Regions from separate parts of the Serratia sp. LSHTC3 genome, predicted to be linked through region 4. Evidence: predicted binding sites of a transcription regulator. Region 4 holds the regulator's gene; each other region holds the start of a gene.
The links. The regulator Fur, encoded in region 4, represses iron uptake genes when iron is present. The targets are predictions, from matches to a motif close to ATAATAATGAGAACNACTATCAA.
Positions count from the first base shown of each region.

Region 1: a site for Fur is predicted at 2,112-2,134, ahead of fes (enterochelin esterase). Genes of this name have one in related genera too.
Region 2: a site for Fur is predicted at 3,738-3,760, ahead of AC2CGI_RS01600 (Nramp family divalent metal transporter). Genes of this name have one in related genera too.
Region 3: a site for Fur is predicted at 2,911-2,933, ahead of sodA (superoxide dismutase [Mn]). Genes of this name have one in related genera too.

Region 1 is NZ_JBXUNP010000003.1:18,398-24,434, reverse strand. Features, by position in the region: gene AC2CGI_RS12950 (amino acid adenylation domain-containing protein) at 1-438, opposite strand, end outside; gene AC2CGI_RS12945 (MbtH family protein) at 471-677, opposite strand; gene fes (enterochelin esterase) at 652-2,025, opposite strand; gene AC2CGI_RS12935 (TonB-dependent siderophore receptor) at 2,310-4,610, shown strand; gene AC2CGI_RS12930 (YncE family protein) at 4,670-5,902, opposite strand; gene AC2CGI_RS12925 (condensation domain-containing protein) at 5,950-6,037, opposite strand, start outside.
Region 2 is NZ_JBXUNP010000001.1:324,609-330,645, forward strand. Features, by position in the region: gene gltX (glutamate--tRNA ligase) at 1-746, shown strand, start outside; gene AC2CGI_RS01580 (formate/nitrite transporter family protein) at 812-1,597, opposite strand; tRNA gene AC2CGI_RS01585 (tRNA-Ala) at 1,906-1,981, shown strand; tRNA gene AC2CGI_RS01590 (tRNA-Ala) at 2,041-2,116, shown strand; gene AC2CGI_RS01595 (NupC/NupG family nucleoside CNT transporter) at 2,235-3,422, opposite strand; gene AC2CGI_RS01600 (Nramp family divalent metal transporter) at 3,800-5,035, shown strand; gene AC2CGI_RS01605 (DUF2502 domain-containing protein) at 5,077-5,487, opposite strand; gene mgrA (L-glyceraldehyde 3-phosphate reductase) at 5,710-6,037, opposite strand, start outside.
Region 3 is NZ_JBXUNP010000006.1:92,433-98,469, forward strand. Features, by position in the region: gene AC2CGI_RS20345 (histidine phosphatase family protein) at 1-125, shown strand, start outside; gene AC2CGI_RS20350 (methyl-accepting chemotaxis protein) at 158-2,086, opposite strand; gene sodA (superoxide dismutase [Mn]) at 2,212-2,832, opposite strand; gene fdnG (formate dehydrogenase-N subunit alpha) at 3,249-6,037, shown strand, end outside.
Region 4 is NZ_JBXUNP010000005.1:290,117-296,153, reverse strand. Features, by position in the region: gene pgm (phosphoglucomutase (alpha-D-glucose-1,6-bisphosphate-dependent)) at 1-678, opposite strand, end outside; gene seqA (replication initiation negative regulator SeqA) at 756-1,298, opposite strand; gene ybfF (esterase) at 1,523-2,296, shown strand; gene ybfE (LexA regulated protein) at 2,553-2,840, shown strand; gene fldA (flavodoxin FldA) at 3,096-3,635, shown strand; gene fur (ferric iron uptake transcriptional regulator) at 3,965-4,411, shown strand; gene AC2CGI_RS19670 (beta-N-acetylhexosaminidase) at 4,660-6,037, opposite strand, start outside.

The sequences.
Region 1 (6,037 bases), on a different contig from region 4:
CTGATACCAGAACCAGCGGTCATCCGCCAGACGCATCACCACATGACGATACAGCGGCGCGCCGCTGCCGGCGCGCAGATCGCCCGCCAGATCGATGTCCATCAGCGCGCGCGCGGCGGCTTCAGGGTCCGGCGACGTCGTCAGATCGACAAGTTCCGGCTCGTGCACCGCCAGCGTGTCATCCAGCCATTGCACCGGCACGCCGTCGCGTTCCGCAAAACGCAGGCGCAGCATGTCCACCTCGCCCAGACCCTGGATGATGGCCTGCAGCAGAGGCTCCACGGCGACAGGGCCGTTGAGTTCGATGGCGTGAGCCACCGCGTAGGCATTGCGATGCGGGGAGATTTGATCGGCGACCCAGATGCCGGGTTGTGCCGCGACCAGCGGCCATTCGCCCGCAAGCGCCGGGCCGCTGAGAGAGTTAGGGGTGTGTGACACTGCTTATTGCTCCCGTGATTACCTGGCGCCGGTCACGCCTCGCGTGCTGCGACCGGCAGAATATCTTGCCAATGCTGTTCCAGCCATTCGGCGCACTCGAGGCGCGCCGCCGGGCCAAAGACGATCGTCCACTCGGACGGAATGGCGCGGAAATCCGGCCACAAACTGTATTGTTGTTGTACGTTGCGCAGCACCAGGCTGCGCTGCTGTTGATCATCGAACGGATTCAGGCTTTCCATCATGTGTTCCTCGTGCCGTCGCCGATGCCGGGTAAGCGGTGGCGAAAGCGGAAGCCCATACCGCCTGCAGCCCATCGGTCAGGCCGCTGCGCCAGCACAGCGCATCGTGCCCGCCTTCCACCACCCGGTAGTGCACCCGATGGCCGGCGTCGCTCAGGCGCGCCGCCATTTCGCCACTGACCCGATGCACCAGTTTTTCCTGCGAACCGGCTTCCATAAAGACCTTCAGCGCGCCGTGGTTGCCCAGGCCGTGGCGTTCGACCTGTTGCATCAGCCAGCAGGCGTCGTCGGGAATGCTCGGCAGCTGCAGCATGTCGCGCCGCGGCCACCAGTAGGAACCGGACTGGGTGATCACCGCGCCGAAGCGCTGCGGCCAGCGCAGCCCGGCATACAGGGAGGCCAGGCCGCCAAAGCTTTGCCCCGCCACCACCGTATCGGCCGGCTTGTCGCTGTGCGGCGCCCAGTCGGCCAGCTGCGGCATCAGTTCTTCCTGCACCGCCAGCCAGAAATCGTCCTTGCAGGTTAATTCTCGCGCCCGGTGCGGCAGATCGATGATGTCGATCAGCACATACACCGCTTCCGGCAACGCCCCCTCGCGGGTCAGTTGCATCAGCGGCGCCCAAACCGGCATCTGCTTCGCCCAGAACTGGCCGTCGAGCAAGATCGCGAGCGGGCGCTCGGCCGGCTTGCTGTCGCCGGTGGTGTAGATCCAGACATCGCGGCTGTTGCCCAGGCGCTCGCTCTGCCAGGTATGCCGCTGCAAACGCGCCGGCAGCGGCGGCGTGCAGCGCCCGCTGGCGATCTCATATTCGTCGAACGAACGCCATACCGGCTGCGGCGGCGCATCCGGCATGTGCAGACCGGAGACGCTGTGACCGCTGGCGCTTTGCCAGGAGCGATACGGGTTGAGCAGATCGGGGGTAGCGCTGGCGAACACCTGATGCCACCAGTGACGCAGGTTGTGCATGTTGGCGTGCGCATCGTCGCCGCTGAACGCCGGCGGCCGCTCGTCAAAGCAGGGGATAAAGCAGTAGCTGCCGCGCCAGGCGCCGCTCAGTTCGGTCTGCCAATACCACACGTCGGTGCCGGCCAAACGCTGCAGGCTTTGCGGCGGATTTGGCTGATGGTGGTCGGTCAGGCAGTTAATGTTGATCCATACGCGACGGTAGGCGGAGGTCAATTCGCATCCCTGGGGATCGCGCCAGAAAAAGGTGGTGCGCCAGCGGCCGTTACCCGCCGGTTCTACCCATGGCGTACCGCGTCGTGCCACCGTCAACCACCACCCTGGACTGCCCGCATTGCTGCTGGCCAATAATCTGCTGCTTTCTGACTGTAGTTCTGTATTCACAACGCCTACCCATTTTGTAGTTGGCGGCACCGGGAACGTCGACTTTTCCCTATCGCCGGCCACCGCCCGAACGCACTGTACGCCAAATACTATTGATAATAATTTGCATTTGCAATAGTGTGTAAGGCTTGGAGATCGTGCTGGTATTGCGCGCAACGGACAGGGATCGGGGATACATCAATGGCATCCCTTGCCGCAGCCGATTTTCTATTTCCGACTACACAAAAACTACAACCGCCCTTCCCCCCATTCGGCGAGGGATGGCAGCAAGGTAGGACACTCAGATGAAAAGCAAGCTATCACGTTATTCTTTAGCCACTCTTATCGGCTTGGGATTGGGCGCGTCCGCGTTCGCCAACGCCGCGCAGCAAACCGACACCACCACCACGGAAGAGAACAGCGGCGCCACGGATAAAAAGCCGCGCGGCGAAGACACCATCGTCGTGACCGCCGCCCGGCAGAACCTGCAGGCGCCAGGGGTGTCCACCATCACCGCCGACGAGATCAAAAAACGCCCGCCGGCGCGCGACATCAGCGAACTGATCCGCACCATGCCCGGGGTTAACCTGACCGGCAACTCCACCAGCGGCCAGCGCGGCAACAATCGCCAGATCGATATCCGCGGCATGGGCCCGGAAAACACCCTGATTCTGATCGACGGCAAACCGGCCTCCAGCCGCAACTCGGTGCGTCAGGGTTGGCGCGGCGAACGCGACTCCCGCGGCGATACCGCCTGGGTGCCGCCGGAAATGATCGAACGCATCGAAGTGCTGCGCGGCCCCGCTGCTGCACGCTACGGCAACGGCGCCGCGGGCGGCGTGGTCAACATCATCACCAAGAAAGCCGGCGATGCGCTGCACGGCTCGCTGAACGGCTACTTCAACGTGCCGCAGCACAAGCAGGAAGGCGCCACCAAGCGCACCGATTTCAGCCTGTCCGGCCCGCTGAGCGATTCCCTGAGCTTCCGCCTGTTCGGCGGCTACAGCAAAACGCAGGCCGACGCCTGGGACATTAACGAATCGCATAAGTCGTACCGCGCTGCAGCCACAGCAACCACTCCTAGTTATGAAAATAGCGTTCCCGCTGGCCGCGAAGGGGTTATCGATAAAAACATCGACGCCCTGCTGCACTGGGATTTCGCCCATCTGCAGTCGCTGGAGTTCGAGTACGCCTATGGCCGCCAGGGCAACCTGTACGCCGGCGATACCCAGAACACCAACAGCAACGACCTGGTGCAGAGCAACTACGGCAAAGAGACCAACCGCATCTACCGTGAAACATTCGGTCTGACCCATCGCGGCGCCTGGGACAACGGCGTGAGCACCAACAACTACGTTCAGTTTGAACGCACCCGCAACACCCGCCTGAACGAGGGCTTGGCCGGCGGCACCGAAGGCATCTTCGACACCAAGAACACCGGTTTCGGCACCACCAAGCTGGACGACTTCCTGGCGCACAGCGAAGTCAGCGTGCCGTTTGAGCTGGGCGTCGCGCAAACCGCCACGCTGGGCACCGAGTGGACCCAGCAGCGGATGAAAGACGGCACCTCCACCAGCCAAACGCTGATGGGCGGCACCATTCCCGGCATGACCACCGGCACGCGCAGCCCTTACGCTTCCGCGCATATCTTCTCGCTGTTCGCCGAAGACAACATTGAGCTGACCGACACCACCATGCTGACACCGGGTCTGCGCTACGATCTGCATTCGGAATCCGGCAACAACTGGAGCCCGGCGCTGAACCTGTCGCAGGAACTGGGCGACTACTTCACGCTGAAGATGGGCATCGCGCGTTCCTATAAAGCCCCGACGCTGTTCCAAACCAACGGCAACTACCTGCTGTACAGCAAAGGCCAGGGATGTGCCGGCAGCGATACCAAAAACGGCTGCTACCTGCTCGGCAACGACGATCTTAAAGCGGAAACCAGCGTTAACAAAGAGATCGGGCTGGAATTCCATAACGAGGGCTGGCTGGCCGGCGTGACCTACTTCCGCAACGATTACCACAACAAGATTGAGGCGGGTAACTCGCGCATCGCCACCAGCAGCAAAAATACAGCGGTCTACCAGTGGGAAAACGTGCCGAAGGCGGTGGTGCAGGGGCTAGAGGGCTCATTGAACGTGCCGGTCAGCGAGACCGTCACCTGGAGCAACAACGCCACCTACATGATCGAGAACAAGAACAAGACTACCGGCGATTACCTGTCGGTGATCCCGAAGTTCACCGTCAACTCGACCCTCAGCTGGCAGGCCACTCAGGATCTGTCGATGCAGTCCACTTTAACCTGGTACGGCCGGCAGAAGCCGAAGAAGTACAACTATCAGGGTAAACCGGCCACCGGCGGCGAAACCCGCGAGGTCAGCCCTTACGCCATCGTCGGCGCCAGCGCGACCTATGACCTGACTAAAAACGTCAGCGTCACCGCCGGCATCGACAACCTGTTCGACAAACGCCAGTTCCGCGCCGGCAACGCGCAGAACGTGGGTGACCCAAACACCGGCGTGATCAACATCGCCGGCGCGGGCGCGGCCACCTACAACGAACCGGGCCGCACCTACTACATGAGCATCAACACCCACTTCTGATGACATAACCCAACGACAAAGGGGTGCTCAGCACCCCTTTTTTTACCTTTGCAATTCAGTTACCTGGTGTGCAGCTGAATGCGCACCACGCTTTCCGGCTTGCCGGCCTTGGTGGAAGCGCCGTCGTTTTTCACCGTCACGAACAGCGCGTCGCCTTTCGGATCCAACGCCAGGCTGTTAGGGTGCGGCGGCAGGTCTACGGTTTGCAGGCGCTTGAGGGTCTTGGCGTCAAACACCGTCAGCGTCCCGGCGCCGTGATCCACGCGCACGCCTTTGCGGTTGGCGACATACAGCCGCTGGCTACGCTCATCGAGCAGCAGGCCGATCGGCACCTCATCCGTCAGCTCGCTGGCCAGCACTTTTCCGCTGTCCGCATCCAGCGCGAATACCCGGTGGCCGCTGCTGCGCTTCACATAGTCGTGCCCCAGATGATGATTGCGGTAGTCGTCGCGATCGATGCCCTGATCGACGCCCAGCAGGCGATTGCTCGCCGGGTCATACACCAGGTTCAGCAGCTGATCGGCCTGTACTTCGTGCGTGGCGGTGATCGCCAGCGTGTCGGCGTTCAGGGTGATCACCTGCCCCTGCATGTTGGAGACGAACACCCGGCGGCCCTTCTCATCCAGCGTGATGCCCACCGCGTTGTAGCCGAAGCCCGGGATCACTTTCTCCAGCTTGCCGGCCTTGGTATCGACCACATACAGCACGCTGTCGACGCCGAAGCCCAGACCCGGCAGGAACAGACGGCCGCTTTGCGCGTCATACTTGAGCTCGCGGAGGCGGTACAGGTAGTCCTCGGTGATTTTAAACTTCTTCAGCTCCGCCAACAGGAAATCCAGACGCTTGCCGCTGATGCCCGCCTGCTTGTAAGCCTGCTCCAGCACCGCTTTGTCCAGCAACTTGATGCTGCCCAGCGCGTGGTTGGTGGTGGTGTCCACTACCCCGACTTCGCCGTTGAAGGCCTGCGTCAGGTACAGGCGATTGCCCGCGTCGTTCAGCGCCACGCCGAAGCCTTTCACCTGCAACGGGATCTCCGCCTTGATCGCCAGGGTGTTGGGATCCAGCCGCAGCACGCGGGAGCGCGCCTCTTCCTTCCAGTCCGGCGCGCTGACGAACAGCGCCTGTTGCGAGGTGCTGTAGGCCATCTCCACCACCGTCGACGACAGCGCCTGGCGCTTGATGTCCTGCGGTTTGATGCCGGCATCGTCGGCCTGCGCGGCGCCGGCGACCACCAGAGAGGCCGCCACCAGCAGCGACAGTAACGCGCGCGGGGTTGCTAGGGTTCCAGACATCCTTTTATCTCCTTGAAAATCATGCTTTCGGTTAGAGTGAAACAACGTCATGCCTGCGGCCCGGGCGGCAGCGCCGCCAGAGCGATATCGCCAGCGATGTGCTGCGCAAACTGGGTAAAGACGTGCTGAACGCCG
Region 2 (6,037 bases), on a different contig from region 4:
ACGCGCACGTGTCGATGATCCTCGGCGACGACGGTAAAAAGCTGTCCAAACGTCACGGCGCCGTGGGCGTGATGCAGTACCGCGACGACGGCTATCTGCCGCAGGCGCTGCTGAACTACCTGGTGCGTCTGGGCTGGTCCCACGGCGATCAGGAGATCTTCTCCATCGACGAGATGAAAGAGTTCTTCACGCTGGAAGCGATCAACAAATCCGCCAGCGCCTTCAACACCGAGAAGCTGCAGTGGCTGAACCACCACTACATTAACCATATGCCGGCGGAAGAAGTGGCGGTGCATCTGGCATGGCACGTTGAGCAACTGGGCATTGAAACCCGCAACGGGCCGGAACTGAAGGATATTGTCAAGCTGCTGGGCGAGCGCTGCAAGACGCTGAAAGAGATGGCGGAGTCCTGCCGTTACTTCTACGAAGACTTCAGCGAGTTCGACGCCGATGCCGCCAAGAAGCACCTGCGTCCGGTCGCGCGTCAGCCGCTGGAAGCGGTGCGCGCCAAGCTGGCCGCCATCACCGTCTGGACGCCGGAAAACGTGCACGACGCCATTCAGGGCACGGCGGATGAGCTGGGCGTCGGCATGGGCAAAGTCGGCATGCCGCTGCGCGTGGCGGTGACCGGCGCCGGCCAGTCGCCGGGCATGGACGTGACCGTGCATGCGATCGGCCAGAAGCGTTCGCTGCAGCGCATCGATATGGCGCTGGCTTACATCGCTGAGCGCGAAGCGCAAGCCTGATTCGCTGCTACGCCATAAAGAAAAAGCCCCGAGGAGCAATCCCGGGGCTTTTTTCATGGCGGTTGTCAGGCGTGTTCGCTGGTCGGTAAACCGGGGCGATAGGCGAGGAAATACATCAGCCCGACAAAGCCGGCGCCGCCCAGCGCATTGCCGAGAAATACCGCGACGAAATTAGGCAGATACTGCTCCCAGCCCATGCCGCCGGCAAAGATGGCCGCCGGGATGATGAACATGTTCGCCACCACGTGCTGGAAGCCGATGGCGACAAAAGCCATGACCGGGAACCACATGCCGATCACTTTGCCCGGCACATCTTTGCTGGCGAAGGCTAACCACACCGCCAGGCACACCAGCCAGTTGCAGCCGACGCCGGAGATGAAGGCGTGCAGGAAGTCCGCATCCACTTTGGCCTGCGCGATCGCCAGCGTCTTATGTAAAAACGCGCCTTCGGTCAGGCCCAGCAGGTGGCCGAAGAAGTAGGCGACGGCTACGCTGCCGGCGAAGTTGGCCAGGGTGACCCAAAACCAGTTGCGCAGCACGGCGATGGCGGGAATTTCACGGGCGAACCAGGCCATTGGCAAGGTCATCATGTTGCCGGTCAGCAGTTCGCCGCCGGCCAGAATGGTCAGGATCAGGCCGATCGGGAACACCGCTGCGCCCAACAGCGCGCCGAAAGAGCCCCATTCGGCCGGCAGGGTGCCGATGACGTGAATATCCAGCAGGAAGCCGGTGGCGATAAAGGCGCCGGCGAGAAAGCCCAGAATCAGCAGATTAGCGAGCGGGGCGCGGCTTTTGTTTATCCCGGCCTGAACGGCGAGGGCGGCGATTTCTTTTGGTGAATGCAAAGACATGACGGACTCGGTTTATAGTAATGAAGTTTATGGCGCGGGCAGTCTATGCCGCTCGGGAGTCCGACTCAAGCGCATTTCGCTAACATTCCGTTAATTAAAAATCAACGTGATATGCAGGGTCTTTCGCCATTTTGAGATGTAGCGCGCAAAATGGATGAACTCTGCGCAAAGTGATGATTTTTTGGCGCCAAAGATGCTGATTTGGCGGCTTTTTCAACGCTTGATTCAGTAATTCAATTTAGCCGTTGACAGCTTTGAGCGGGTTTCATATTATGCGCCCCGTTCACAGCACAAAGTGATTGTGGAACGGGGCTATAGCTCAGCTGGGAGAGCGCTTGCATGGCATGCAAGAGGTCGACGGTTCGATCCCGTCTAGCTCCACCAATCTTCTTCTCAGAAAGGTTGGGGATACCGTAACGCCGGTCAAAGCGTACCACTTTTGTGGGGCTATAGCTCAGCTGGGAGAGCGCTTGCATGGCATGCAAGAGGTCGACGGTTCGATCCCGTCTAGCTCCACCACCATTTAAAAAGCCGACCTTAGGGTCGGCTTTTTGCTTTGTGTCATTTAACCTTCGCCGAATGCCGGCCAATAAAAAAGGCGCCCGCAGGCGCCTTATCATTGCTGTGAATTTCAGGCTTAGCCCAGCACCAGACCCGCGATAGAAGCGGACAGGATGCTGACCAGCGTAGAGCCGTACACCAGCTTCAGGCCAAAGCGTGACACCACGTTGCCCTGGTGTTCGTTCAGGCCCTTGATCGCACCGGCCACGATGCCGATGGAAGAGAAGTTGGCGAAGGACACCAGGAACACCGACAGGATCCCCAGGCTGCGCGGCGACAGCTCGGCAGAGACTTTCTGCAGTTCCATCATGGCCACGAATTCGTTGGAAACCAGCTTGGTGGCCATGATGCTGCCAACCTGCAGGGCTTCGTGCTTAGGAATGCCCATGATCCAGGCGAACGGATAGAAGAAGTAACCGAGGATTTCCTGGAAGCTCAGGCCGAAAATGGCGCTGAACACACCGTTGAGCGCGGCGATCAGGGCGATGAAGCCAATCAGCATCGCGGCGACGATAATCGCTACTTTGAAGCCCGCCAGGATGTATTCACCCAGCATTTCAAAGAAGCTCTGGCCTTCGTGCAGGTTGCCGAGGTGCAGCTCTTCTTCTTTATTGGTGTCGTACGGGTTGACCAGCGACAGCACGATAAAGGTGCTGAACATGTTCAATACCAGCGCCGCCACCACGAATTTGGCGTCCAGCATGGTCATATAGGCGCCGACGATGGACATGGAAACCGTAGACATCGCGGTCGCCGCCATGGTGTACATGCGCTTTTCCGACATCTTGCCCAGGATATCCTTGTAGGCGATGAAGTTTTCGGATTGCCCCAGGATTAGCGAGCTGACGGCGTTAAACGACTCCAGCTTGCCCATGCCGTTCACTTTCGACAGCACGGTGCCGATAATGCGGATGATGAACGGCAGCACCTTGATGTACTGCAGAATACCGATCAGCGCCGAAATGAAGACGATCGGGCACAGCACCTTCAGGAAGAAGAACGCCAGGCCTTTGTCGCCCATGCCGCCGAACACGAAATCAGTCCCTTGTCCCGCAAACCCGAGCAGTTTGTCAAACAGCGCGGCGAATCCTTTTACGAAGCCCAAACCCGCTTCCGAATGCAGGAAAAAGTAGGCCAGCAGTACTTCGATAACCAGTAGTTGAATAACATAGCGAATGCGGATGCTTTTACGATCGCGGCACACCAACAGGGCCAGGATCGCTACCACCACTATCGCCAACGCAAAGTGCGCAATATGGGACATGTTTGCTCCAAATTTGAGGCAGGCTGAATTTCGGCTGTCATTTTATGTAACGCTACGTTTAAAAACGAGACTTCTATTGCAAATATGGAAAATCATAGTGGGAGTTCTCCTAAAGTGTTGCGCAAAAGCATAAAAAATCAAGATGTTAAAGCAGCAATAGGAAATTCGTATTCTTGTGCTAACCTGTCTTTCAGGGGGATTGCAGCCAAAATCCCATCAGAAAAGCACGGAAATCGGCAAGCTCCGCGCTGAACCCTTCGATAAAACCGTTAATGTTGGCTATTACAGAGATAAGTTTTACCGCTCTAAATGCGCTTGATAATTATTATCATTTATATAGAGTGGAGATAAACGTAATTTCAGTAAGGGTTCAACATATGCTGAACAGTCGCGTGGTTGAAACCACCTCCGGTCGCTCCGCCAGAAAAATCAAACTCTCGCTCATGGGGCCCGCCTTCATCGCCGCTATCGGCTATATCGATCCCGGCAACTTCGCCACCAACATCCAGGCCGGCGCCTCATTCGGCTACAGCCTGCTGTGGGTGGTGGTTTGGGCCAACGTGATGGCGATGCTGATCCAGCTGTTGTCCGCCAAGCTGGGCATCGCCACCGGGAAAAATCTGGCCGAGCATATTCGCGATCGCTTTCCGCGGCCGGCGGTGTGGGCCTATTGGGTACAGGCGGAGATCATCGCCATGGCGACCGATCTGGCTGAGTTTATCGGCGCGGCGATCGGCTTCAAGCTGCTGCTCGGTGTCTCTCTGTTGCAGGGCGCAGTGCTGACCGGCATCGCCACCTTTTTAATTCTGATGCTGCAAAAACGCGGGCAAAAGCCGCTGGAGCTGGTGATCGGCGGGCTGTTGTTGTTCGTCGCCGCCGCTTACATAGTCGAGCTGGCTTTCTCCCAGCCGCAGTTGGCGCCGCTGCTGAAGGGGATGGCGCTGCCCGATTTGCCTAACGGCGATGCGGTATTCCTGGCTGCCGGGGTATTGGGCGCCACCATCATGCCGCACGTGATCTATCTGCATTCGTCGCTCACCCAAATCGGCGGCGAGCACGACAAGGCGGAACGCTATGCCGCCACCAAAGTCGACGTCGCCGTGGCTATGACCATCGCCGGTTTCGTTAATCTGGCGATGATGGCCACCGCCGCCGCCGCGTTTCATTTCAGCGGCCACAGCGGCATCGCCGATCTCGACGTGGCTTACCTGACGCTGCAACCGCTGCTCGGGCACGCCGCCGCCACCGTGTTCGGCCTGAGCCTGGTGGCCGCCGGCCTCTCTTCTACCGTGGTGGGCACGCTGGCGGGGCAGGTGGTGATGCAGGGGTTCGTGCGTTTCCATATTCCGCTGTGGCTGCGGCGCGCGGTGACCATGCTGCCGTCGTTTATCGTCATCATGTTGGGGATGGATGCGACGCGCATTCTGGTGCTGAGCCAGGTGCTGCTCAGCTTCGGCATTGCGCTGGCGCTGGTGCCGCTGCTGGCTTTCACCGGCAATCGGGCGCTGATGGGGGAAATGGTCAACGGCCCGCTGGTGCAAAATCTGGGCAAGCTGATCGTACTGGTGGTGGTTGGGTTGAACGGCTACCTGCTGATCGGCAGCGTGCTGTAAGCGAAAACAGTGCGGGCCGGCGTTGCGCCGGCCCGTCGTCTTTAATCGCGGTCGTCATCGCCGTGGCGGCGCCAGCGATCGCGGTCATGATCGTGATGGTGCTTTTTCTCTTTCTTCCAGTGGTGCTTATCGTAGTGTTTGTCGTATTTACGATAGCGTCCTTCATGATAGTAATAGTGTTTACGCCAGTAGTCGCCATCGCGCCAGCGATAGCCGTCCCAGTAGTAACCGCGACGGCTGCGGTCGCCGAGATAACGGCCCTGATGGCCTTGCCACCAGTCGCGATCCCGCCAATCGTAACCGTCCCAGTAACGGCCGCGGTTATCCTGATCGCCGATGCGCAATGAAACGCCCGGCATCAGATCGATGCTGATCCCTTCGGCATGCGCCTGCTGTGCGGCGGGCAGTACCGTCGCCGCCAAAATGGCGGCCAAGAGCAGAGGTTTAAACATGGCTTCTCCTTCCCGCTTGCGCGGCCTGGCCGTTTGTCACTTTATGAAGCGCGTTCATCAGTTTAAAAGCGGCCTTATCGTTATTTTTGCTGCAATATCGGCATCATAGCGCCGGCGTATAGGGTTGAATCTGAGAGCCACTCTGAAAATGATGCAGGAGGTTAAGATTTGAGATTTTTCTGGAGTATCGCCGCTCGATTGAACGGCGGAATTTGTAAACGATTACAATAAGATGTTCTCGATCTGCGCGAGCTCTTCTTCACTGAAGTGACGATTGGCCAGCATGCCCACCGCGTCTTCTATCTGCGCATTCTTGCTGGCGCCGATCAGCACTGAGGTCACGCGATCGCCGCGCAGCACCCAGGCCAGCGCCATCTGCGACAGCTTCTGCCCGCGTTGCCGCGCCAGCGCATCGAGGCGGCGCACCTTGTCCAGTCGCTCGGCGGTCAGCTGCTCCGGCTGCAGGAAGCGGCTGCCGCTGGCGGCGCGAGAATCTTGCGGGATGCCGTGCAGGTAGCGATCGGTCAGCAGGCCGCCCGCCAGCGGCGAG
Region 3 (6,037 bases), on a different contig from region 4:
ACCCGCAGGAGGACCTCCGCAGATACGGTCATCGCAATTGCGGCTACGCAATGCTTGATGCGACCGCCTCTGGTTTTAACTTGTTGAATTGGGGAGTCGCGACCCACCTGTTGCCACAAAGATAGGGCGAGGAACGGATATTCCTCGCCTGAGGGCGTCAGAAGGTGGTCCAGTTATCTTCCGCTGCGGCGTTGGCGGCCGCGGGTTTTACGGCCGACGCTTTCGGCGCGGCGGCTTTCACGGCGGCGGGTTCGGTCTGCTCCGCCAAACGGAACACCGAAACGCTCTGCAACAGCATGTCGGCCTGCTCTTCCAGCGAATCGGCGGCGGCGGCGGACTCTTCCACCAGCGCGGCGTTCTGCTGAGTGGTATGGTCCATTTCGACGATCGCCTGGCCAATCTGGGCGATGCCGCGCGTCTGTTCATCGGAGGCGGCGGCGATCTCGGCCATGATGTCGCGCACGTGGGTGACCGAGCGGACGATCTGCTCCATGGTATTGCCGGTGCTTTCCACCAGTTCGGTGCCGGTTTTCACCCGGCTGACCGATTCGGCGATCAGCCCTTCGATCTCCTTCGCCGCTTGGGCGCTGCGGCTTGCCAGGCTGCGCACTTCGCTGGCGACCACCGAGAAGCCGCGTCCCTGTTCGCCGGCGCGCGCTGCTTCCACCGCGGCGTTGAGCGCCAGGATGTTGGTCTGGAAGGCAATGCCGTTGATCAGGGTAGTAATTTCGGCGATACGCTGCGAACTGCTGGAAATATCGCGCATGGTGCTGACCACGTTCTCCACCAGCTTGCCGCCCTGTTGCGCGGTCTGCGAGGCGTCGGTGGCCAGCTGATTGGCGTGATGGGCGTTGTCGGCGTTCTGTTTCACCGTGGCGGTCAGCTGTTCCATGCTGGCGGCGGTTTCCTCGACCGCCGCCGCCTGCTGCTCGGTGCGGGAAGAGAGATCGGTGTTGCCGGCGGCGATTTCCGCGGAGGCGGTGGAGACCTGGCTGACCCCCATCTGGATCTTCTCAATCATGGTGCGCAGGTTTTGGCTCATGGCCGCCACCGCGTTCAGCAGCTGCCCCAACTCATCGCGGCGGGTGCTGGTCTGCGCCTGGCGCAGATCGCCGCCGGCGATGCGTTCCGCCATCGCCAACGTGCTGTGCAGCGGACGGGTGATCTGCAGCGTGATACGCCAGGCGATAAGCACTCCGGCGATAATCGCGATCAGGGTGGTGATGCCCATCTGCAGCTGCGCCAGGTTGATGTTGCTGCGCGTCTGCGCCAGTTCGTCCTGCATAAAGGCGTTCACCAGCGTGCCGATCTCATGCGCGCGTTCACCGAGCTGTCGGCTGATCTGCTGCTCGTGCTCATAGGCCGGTAGGTAGGCCGCGATGCGGTTTTTGTAATCGTCCAGGGCGGCCAGCAGCGGCTGCAGCTGCGGGCGCTGCGCGTCGCTGACCCGGCGGCTCAAGGCGTTGGCCGCGTCGCGCGCGTCATCGATGGCCGCCATCAGCGGCGCTTCGGTTTCCTTGTTCAGGCTCAGCAGCAGACCGCGCGCGCCGTAGCGCACCTGGGTCAGCTTCTGGTTCAGCTGGATGAAGGCCAACTGCAGATCGCCGTTGGTGAGCTGGCGCTCCACCTGGCTCAGGCTGGCCTGCACTTCCGACATGTTCCAGCTCTGGCGCACCGCGTCTTTCGCCGAGACCGCCTGCTCAAAGATTTTTTGCTGTTGCTGGTATTCCCCGATCAGCGTCACCAGACGCTGCAGATCCTTGCGGCTTTGGGCGTCCCAGTCCAGCGCCTGCCCCTGATCTATCAGTTTGACGGCGTTTTCAATATTGGCGCGGTTGTTCTGCAGATACTCCGGCTGGTAGGTCTGGCCGTACATGGCGCGGTTGTATTTGGCCTGGTTGATCTCCTCGTTCAGCCGGTTGCTGAAGTCGATGCGATCGGCGCGGGATTCGATGATGTGCAGATATTGCGCTCCGGTGCCGGCGATAACGACCGCCAACAGCAGCAACAGCGCGAAGCCGAGGCCGAGCTTTTTACCTACGGTGAGATGAGTGAACTTTCCTGCCAATGCTTGCAATGCCGCCATAGCGTTTTTCCTTCTCCGGGCGAACGTCAATTGAACAAACCATCGGCAGGAAGTGGTCAAACTTTAGCGGATTTCAGGCAAAAAAATACCCGCCGGCGGCGGGCATCTTCATCAACGGGGGCGAATTACTTCTTCGCGGCGAAGCGCGCGGCGGCTTCATCCCAGTTGACCACGTTCCAGAACGCCTTGATGTAGTCAGGGCGTTTGTTCTGATATTTCAGGTAGTAAGCGTGTTCCCACACGTCCAGGCCGATGATTGGGAAACCGGAAGCGCCGGCGACGGCTTCGCCCATCAGCGGGCTGTCCTGGTTGGCGGTAGACACTACGGCCAGCTTGCCGTCTTTCAGCACCAGCCAGGCCCAACCGGAACCGAAGCGGGTGGCTGCGGCTTTCTCGAACTCTTCCTGGAATTTCTCAACGCTGCCGAAATCGCGCTCGATGGCCGCTTTCAGATCGCCGCCCAGCGTGGTGCCGGTTTTCAGGTTTTTCCAGAAGAAGCTGTGGTTGGCGTGGCCGCCGGCGTTGTTGCGCATGAAGGTGCGTTTGTCGGCAGGCACTTTATCCAGATCCTGGATCAGCTCTTCAACGCTGTATTTAGCCAGCTCAGGGTAGGCTTCCAGCACGGTGTTGGCGTTGTTGACGTAGGTCTGGTGGTGTTTGGTGTGATGGATTTCCATCGTCTGCTTGTCGAAATGCGGTTCCAGTGCGTCGTAAGCGTACGGCAGGGATGGCAGTGAATAACTCATAATCATCATCTCCAGTGGTGTATGGGCGGCGCAAAGGGCGAGCACCGCGTAAGCAGTCGGATCATTATAGTTAATTAAATGATATTGAAAATGATTATCAATGCCCTGTGAACTGTGTGGTTAATAAACAAATCGTTGCGTTAACATGCTGATAGAAGAGGGCGCTGGGGAGCCGCGTCGAACCGCCGCCCCGGCGCGTTGGTTACTCTCTATACTGTAGGGAGCGCCAACGCCGAAATGTATCGAAATGTGCCAATGCGTTCACTGAATGAGCACGAGTGTGTAACAACCACAAGCACGCTGTGGTAATATGGCCGGCGTTCGTAGCAAGCATAACAACAGTGACATTCGCGTTTGCCGCGCTAGCGGGCAGGCGCATTTGAACAATGTGACAATCGAGAGTAAAGGAGACCCCCATGCAGGTCAGCAGAAGGCAGTTCTTTAAGATCTGCGCTGGCGGTATGGCAGGAACGACGGTGGCCGCGCTGGGCTTTGCCCCCGAAGTGGCGTTGGCGGAAACCCGGCAGTACAAACTGCTGCGCGCCCGCGAGACCCGTAATACCTGTACGTATTGTTCCGTCGGCTGTGGGCTGTTGATGTACAGCCTTGGTGATGGCGCCAAAAACGCCAAAGAAAGCATTTTCCATATCGAAGGGGATCCGGATCACCCGGTAAACCGCGGCGCGCTTTGCCCGAAAGGCGCCGGCCTGGTTGACTTCATCCACAGCGAAAGCCGCCTCAAGTACCCGGAATACCGGGCGCCAGGGTCGGACAAATGGCAGCGCATCAGCTGGGACGACGCCTTTACCCGCATCGCCAAGCTGGTGAAGGAAGACCGTGACGCCAACTTCATCAAAACCAACGACCAGGGCGTTACCGTCAACCGCTGGCTGACCACCGGCATGCTGTGCGCCTCGGCCGCCAGCAACGAAACCGGTTTTCTGTCGCAAAAATTTAGTCGCGCTCTCGGCATGCTTGCCGTAGACAACCAGGCGCGTGTCTGACACGGACCAACGGTAGCAAGTCTTGCTCCAACATTTGGTCGCGGTGCGATGACCAACCACTGGGTTGATATCAAGAACGCGAATTTGATTATCGTCATGGGCGGTAATGCGGCGGAAGCGCATCCGGTGGGGTTCCGCTGGGCGATGGAAGCCAAAATACACAACAATGCCAAGCTGATCGTGATCGATCCGCGCTTTACCCGAACCGCATCGGTGGCGGACTTCTACACGCCGATCCGCTCCGGGACCGACATCGCTTTCCTGTCGGGCGTGTTGCTGTATCTGATGACTAACAACAAATTTAACCGCGAATACGTCGAGGCCTACACCAACGCCAGCCTGCTGGTGCGGGAAGACTTTGCCTTCGAAGACGGCCTGTTCAGCGGCTACGACGCGGAAAACCGTAAGTACGACAAAACCACCTGGAACTACCAGTTCGACGAGAACGGCTTCGCCAAGCGCGACGTCACGCTGCAGGATCCGCGCTGCGTGTGGAACCTGCTGAAGCTGCACGTGAGCCGCTACACGCCTGACGTGGTGAGCAACATCTGCGGCACGCCGAAGGACGATTTCCTCAAGGTGTGCGAATACATCGCCGAAACCTGCGTGGCGGATAAGACCGCCTCGTTCCTGTACGCCTTGGGCTGGACTCAGCACTCGGTCGGCGCACAGAACATCCGCACCATGGCGATGATCCAGCTGCTGCTCGGCAACATGGGCATGGCGGGCGGCGGCGTCAACGCGCTGCGTGGCCACTCCAACATCCAGGGTCTGACCGATCTCGGCCTGCTGTCGCAGAGCCTGCCGGGCTACCTGACGCTGCCGTCGGAGAAACAGACCGATCTCGAGACCTACCTGAAGGCTAACACGCCGAAGGCGCTGCTGCCGGGCCAGGTGAACTACTGGGGCAACTACCCGAAATTCTTCGTCAGCATGATGAAGACCTTCTACGGCGACAAGGCGCAGAAGGACAACAGCTGGGGCTTTGACTGGTTGCCGAAGTGGGACAAAGGCTACGACGTGCTGCAGTACTTCGAGATGATGGCGCAGGGCAAGGTCAACGGCTACTTCTGCCAGGGCTTTAACCCGGTAGCGTCGTTCCCGAACAAAAACAAGGTGGTGGCTTCACTGTCCAAGCTGAAGTTCCTGGTGACCATCGATCCGTTGAACACCGAGACCTCCAACTTCTGGCAGAACCACGGCGAGTTCAACGAAGTGGATCCGTCGCAGATCCAGACCGAAGTGTTCCGCCTGCCGTCTACCTGCTTCGCCGAAGAGAACGGCTCGATCGTCAACTCCGGCCGCTGGCTGCAGTGGCACTGGAAAGGCGCGGACGCCCCGGGTGAAGCGCTGAACGACGGCGAGATCCTGGCGGGCATCTTCAGCCGCCTGCGCGAGATGTATGCGCGCGACGGTGGCGCGGTGCCTGAGCAGGTGCTGAACATGACCTGGGACTACCTGACGCCGGACAACCCGGCGCCGGAAGAGGTGGCGCAGGAGAACAACGGCAAGGCGCTGGCGGATCTGCTGGATGCCGACGGCAAAGTGCTGGTGAAAAAAGGCGAACTGCTCAGCTCGTTCGCGCAATTGCGCGACGACGGCACCACCGCCAGCGGCTGCTGGATCTTCGCCGGCAGCTGGACGCCGGCCGGCAACCAGATGGCGCGGCGCGACAACGCCGATCCGTCCGGCCTCGGCAATACGCTGGGCTGGGCCTGGGCATGGCCGCTCAACCGCCGCATTCTGTACAACCGCGCCTCGGCGGATCCGCAGGGTAAACCGTGGGATCCGAAACGCCAGCTGTTGGAGTGGGACGGCGCCAAGTGGGTCGGGGCCGATATCCCGGACTACAGCACCGCCGCGCCGGGCAGCGACGTCGGGCCGTTCATCATGCAGCCGGAAGGCATGGGCCGCCTGTTCGCCACCGACAAGATGGCGGAAGGGCCGTTCCCTGAACACTACGAGCCGTTCGAAACGCCGCTCGGCACCAACCCGCTGCACCCGAACGTGGTGTCCAACCCGGCGGCGCGCGTGTTCAAGGACGATCTGGCGGCGATGGGCAAATCCGACAAGTTCCCTTACGTCGGCACCACCTATCGTCTGACCGAGCACTTCCACTACTGGACCAAGCACGCGCGGCTGAACGCCATCGCCCAGCCGGAACAGTTCGTGGAAATCGGCGAAAAGCTGGCGGAGAAGAA
Region 4 (6,037 bases):
GCGTTGAATGGCCGGCATGTCGACCACGTCAACCAGGCCTTCGACATAAGGCTGCACCAGATCTTTGGCGTGCAGGTGGCCGCTGTTCCAGGCTTTGTCCAGCGACTGGCGCTGAACGCCTTTCAGCTGCTGCGCCAGCAGTTCGTTGGCGCGCTTTTCGATCACCGACGTCAGGTTGGTGTCAGCCGGACCGCCGTTCGGCGGGTTGTACTTGATGCCGCCGTCTTCCGGCGGGTTGTGGGACGGCGTAATGACGATGCCGTCGGCCTGCGCGCCGCCGCGGCGGTTGTGGCACAGAATGGCGTGCGATACCGCCGGCGTTGGCGTGAAGCCGTTGTTTTCCTGCACGATCACATCGACGCCGTTGGCGGTCAGCACTTCCAGCACGGAAATAAAGGCCGGTTCGGACAGCGCATGGGTGTCTTTACCCACGTAGCACGGGCCGGTGGTGCCCTGCTGATGACGAACTTCGGCGATCGCCTGAGCGATGGCGAGGATGTGCGCTTCGTTGAAGCTGTGGCGCTGCGCGCTGCCGCGGTGGCCGGAGGTGCCAAACTTCACCGCATGTGCGGCATTGCCGGCTTCCGGTTGCAGCACATAGTACTGCGACGTCAGCTGGGCTACGTTGATCAGATCGCTTTGGCGGGCGGGCTGCCCGGCACGTGGATTATTCGCCATCGACATATCTCCCTCATCCCTGTCGGTGACCGGGCAAATACGTCGCGCACGGCCATCATGACGGGCTGTTCGCTAAATTAGACGGTACCGCAAACTTTCTCGATCAGTTCCGCCGGGAACTGCATCGCCTGCATGATGTGTTCGATCATGCTGCGCTTGCGGCCGGTATTGGTATTGGTGATCACCCAGTAAGGGGTGCCAGGCACATGCTTCGGCTTGGTATGCGTGCCGTTGGCCAGCAGGGTCTGCTGATCGCCGGCGAAATAGGTGCGGGTACGGCCGGTCAACGCCTCGGTGGCGGCGGCAAAACCGGCGGCATCGAGGGTGTACAGCGTGGACAGCACCAGCATGAAACGGTTGACCGCTTTGTTCTGCTCGGCGTATTCATCCGACAGCAGCAGTTCACGCACGGCGCGCACGCGATCGCGCGGGCGCTGAACCGACGCCGTTTTTTCCTGTTCGACGGACTGCGACGCACTGGCGGCAGGCAACGCGCGCACCGGCTGGCCGGCGGTGAATTTCAACATGCGGCGTAAAATATCGGACGCGCTTTCACCGATGTGTTGCGTGTGGCTGGCAATATAACGGTAAAGCTCTTCGTCGACTTCAATAGTTTTCATCTTTATCCAATACTGTTTTTTCTACTTAGAACCTGAAGCCAGATCCTGCATTCAAGCCATGGGATTATAAGGTTAAAAGCGCTGGGGCGAACACAACAATGTGCCTCCGGACGGCAAATGCAGACTAATACCTATAGCCGGCACTGCCAAGCCCGCGCCGCGAAAATTCCGCATGATTCATCGTGCGATTCAATCATGATACCCTAATCTGAATCTCTCTCTGTATGAACTTCGCCATGAAATTACATTATCAACTGCTGGCCGCCGAGTCAGACGCGCTGCCGGTGCTGCTGATCCACGGGCTGTTCGGCAATCTCGACAACCTGGGCGTGCTGGCGCGCGATCTGCATAAACAGCACAGTGTGATCAAGGTCGATCTGCGCAACCACGGCCTCTCCCCGCGCGCCGACGACATGAACTACCCCGCCATGGCGCAAGATCTGCTGGCGCTGCTCGACGAACTGCAGCTGGAGAAAGCGATCGTCATCGGCCACTCGATGGGCGGCAAAGCGGCGATGGCGCTGACCGCCATCGCGCCCGAGCGCATCGCCAAGCTGATCGTCATCGACGTCGCGCCGGTGGATTACCAGACCCGACGCCATGACGAGATCTTCGCCGCGCTGAAGGCCGTCAGCGCCGCCGGCATTACCCAGCGCCAGGCGGCCGCCCAGTTGATGCGCGACTACCTGCAGGAAGAAGGCGTGATCCAGTTCCTGCTGAAGTCCTTCCATAACGGTGAATGGCGCTTCAACCTGCCGGTGCTGATCGAACGCTACGAAGACATCACCGGCTGGCAGGAAGTCCCGGCCTGGCCACACCCGACCCTGTTCATTCGCGGCGGCCTGTCGCCGTACGTGCAGGACAGCTACCGTGCAGACATCGCCCGCCAATTCCCGCAGGCACGCGCGCACGTCGTCGCCGGCACCGGCCATTGGGTGCACGCCGAAAAACCGGAAGCGGTGCTGCGCGCCATCCACCGTTTCCTCGGCGAAGCCTGAAAAACGCGCTCACCTGGCGAAAAAACGCGCTAAAGATAACGGCTTAGCGCGTTTAGCCCGCAGTTAGGCATTGTCGCCGCTCCATCTGCTGGGGTAATATGGCGCGCTATAATTTTGCCGCCGCGCCAGCGCGTTCGCGAACGCCGGTTCGGGGGTAAATTTGGGTTAGGGTTTATTGGCCCGAAGTGTGTTAACCGATGCCTCCGGAAGCGTGCGAGCGCTTTTTGATGCAAACTCCCTTGCAGTACCGCTACCTATGGCAAAAGAACAAACGGATCGCACGACGCTGGATCTGTTCGCAGATGAACGCCGTCCGGGGCGCCCGAAAACCAACCCGCTTTCCCGCGATGAACAGCTTAGAATCAATAAGCGCAATCAGTTACGGCGCGATAAAGTGCGCGGATTGCGGCGCGTAGAGCTGAAAATCAACGCGGATGCGGTGGACGCCCTGAACAAACTGGCGGAACAGCGCAACATCAGCCGCAGCGAACTCATCGAGCAGATGCTGTTGGCGCAACTGGCGGAAGAACAGCCGGAACATTGATCTCTTCGGCCGCACGCGCGGCGCGGCGTTAAGGACAACGCCGGATCGACCACGCTTTTCTTCATCCTTCGGCATCGCATAAATGCGATAAAACCCCGGCGCCACTTTCTGGCATGATACGCATTTACCGGTAAGAGACTGCGCCTGTCGGCGCCCGCCACCGTGGCGAAAGGCTCTTGCCATGGCATCATTTTAATCGGCGGCAGTGCCGGCGCCGAGTAATGCAATTAATTGAATTTAAAGGTTATACGCGATATGGCTACTGTAGGCATTTTCTTTGGCAGCGACACTGGCAATACCGAAAACATTGCCAAAATGATCCAGAAAATTCTCCAGAAACAGTTTGGCGACGACGTCTCTGAAGTGCACGACATCGCCAAAAGCAGCAAAGAAGACCTGGAAGGGTTCGATATCCTGCTGCTGGGTATCCCGACCTGGTACTACGGTGAAGCGCAGTGTGACTGGGACGATTTCTTCCCGACGCTGGAAGAAGTCGATTTCAACGGCAAACTGGTGGCGCTGTTCGGCTGCGGCGACCAGGAAGACTACGCGGAATACTTCTGTGACGCGATGGGCACCATCCGCGACATCATCGAACCGCGCGGCGCGGCCATCGTGGGCCACTGGCCGACCAAAGGCTACCACTTCGAAGCTTCCAAAGGCCTGGCGGACGACAACCACTTCATCGGTCTGGCGATCGACGAAGACCGTCAGCCGGAGCTGACCAATGAGCGCGTCGACGCCTGGGTCAAACAGATTGTCGAAGAGCTGAGCCTGGCCGATATCGTCGGCTAAACGCCGGGACTGGCGAAAGGTTGAACAAAGGCCCTGTAAAGTGCATAGTGTGCCGACAGGGCCGTCATCGGCAACAGGGATTGCTGCGATAGAAGCTACAGATTTGTAACTTCCCACCCCGTCACGGTAGACTGAGATATCGGTTTATCCCATCCATCAAGGCGTTGCATGCAAAACATGCAATAGTGCAATTATATCTTTGTTAACAACCGGCGGTTTCCATTTAGTACAACCGGTTCTATAATGAGACGCATTAACTCTTTGTGCCGACCGATGCCACAGGCGAGTACGCCTCAACTTGATTAGCATAGTAACAGGACTGAATTCGCATGACCGACAACAACATCGCATTGAAGAAGGCCGGCTTAAAAGTCACGCTTCCGCGACTCAAAATCCTGGAAGTACTGCAAAATCCGGAATGCCATCACGTCAGTGCGGAAGATTTGTACAAAAAACTGATTGATATGGGCGAAGAGATCGGCCTGGCAACGGTTTATCGCGTACTGAACCAGTTTGACGATGCGGGCATTGTGACACGTCACAACTTCGAAGGCGGCAAGTCCGTGTTCGAGCTGACCCAACAGCATCACCACGATCACCTGATTTGCCTGGACTGCGGCAAAGTGATCGAATTCAGCGACGAATCCATCGAAGTGCGCCAGCGTGATATCGCCAAGCAGCACGGCATCAAGCTTACCAACCACAGTCTGTACCTGTACGGCCACTGTGAAACCGGTGACTGCCGCGAAGACGAATCGCTGCACGACAAGAAATAAGCCTCACCGGCTATGAGAAACCGCCTCACATTGAGGCGGTTTTTTTATGCCCGCCGTACAACGGGCAAAAAAATCCCCGGGCAAGCCGGGGAAAGATCATGTCATGAAATACTACAATTGCAGCGGCACTGCGACTCCACGTACTGCTCTCACTTCAACATCCGCCCCACGCCGGCACGCGCGGGGGCGAACGCATTCCCCCTTCGTTAAGCGGCCCGCCGCCATGACGACAGGCCGATGTGCCGGGCTTAGACCTTCTCGGCGCGGCTGTAACGTTTACCGTCCGGGCTGACCGAGCGCACCTGTACTTCGCCGGAGACCGCCGGTTTGGCCTTGGCATCATAGCGCTGCCACTGCTTACCGCCGTCGGTGGAGTACTCGATGCCCAATCCCGGCAGCGCGATATTCGCTTCCAGCTTGCCGCCCGCCACGCGCGCGCCCGGCACCGGCAGACGGTAAGCGACGCCGCCTTTGTCCAGCTTGGCCAGTTCTCGTTGGCCCAGGATATTGGCGAAGCGCAACCAGTCTTTCTCCAGCGCCTTGGTGTCGACAAAGTGGGTTTCCCCGCCTTTGTATTCACGGCCGGCGCGATAGTCCTGCTCCCAACCGGCTCGGTGCCAGGCGCGTTCCGCCACCGACAGCGCGCGCGGGAAGATCATGTATTCCATCTGCGGATCGGTGCGCTGGGTTTCGCTCCACAGCTGAGCGGACAGACCGTAGGCGCCCGGCCACGGCTTGTCGCTTTTGGCGTTAAAGTGGTTGCCGTCGCGGTCGACCGAGGTTTCCGCGTTCTGCGGCATGTTGTCCGGCGCGAAGCTGAACACCTTGCGCTCGTCGCTGAAGCGGGTGCCCCAGTAGTAACCACGCTCGTCCGGGTTCACCTCGTAAGGGAAGTCCATGTAGACGTAGTCCGGGTTGGAGACCACCACTTCATATCCTTTGTTGGCCCAGTCGTTGACGCTATCGAAACCGCCCCAGTACAACGTATCCCAGAAGTTGACGCCCACGCGCGAGGTGGCGAACGCCTTTGCGTTCTCGGCGTCTTTCAAGCCGTCTTGCCAGGCCTGCATTCTGTCGATGCCGTGCGCCTTCACCAGCTTGCTGACCTCCTGGCCGAAGTAGCTCGGCAGGTGTTCCATGTCGGCCACCTTGCCTTCTTTGATCATCGTCTGGCAAACCTGCGACTTGGCCCACGGCTTGTCTTCGTTGCTCTGGTCGATGATGCCTTTACCCGGCTCCGGTTTCGCCTTGTCGGTATAGCCGGCGCCCAGGCGGATGTTTTTCGCCTCATCGCCGCCGAAGTGCCAGGTTTTGATCGGCTGCCCGGCTTCTTTATGCATCTGGGCAATCTCGCCAATCACCTTGTCGACAAAGCGCTGGGAGGAATCCAGGCACGGGTTCAGGTAGCTCTGGCGGTTAAAGAACTGCACCGAGGTGGTATTGGAGGTATCGGTCGGATCCACCAGGCGGAACTCGTTGGCCTCCTGCTCTTTGCCGGCGGCATGCAGTTTCTTGTAGCGCGCTTCCATAGAGACCACCGCCGCGCGGGCGTGCGCCGGCATGTCGATCTCCGGGATCACCTCAATCTGGCGCGCCTGGGCGTATTTGATGATGTCGATATAGTCC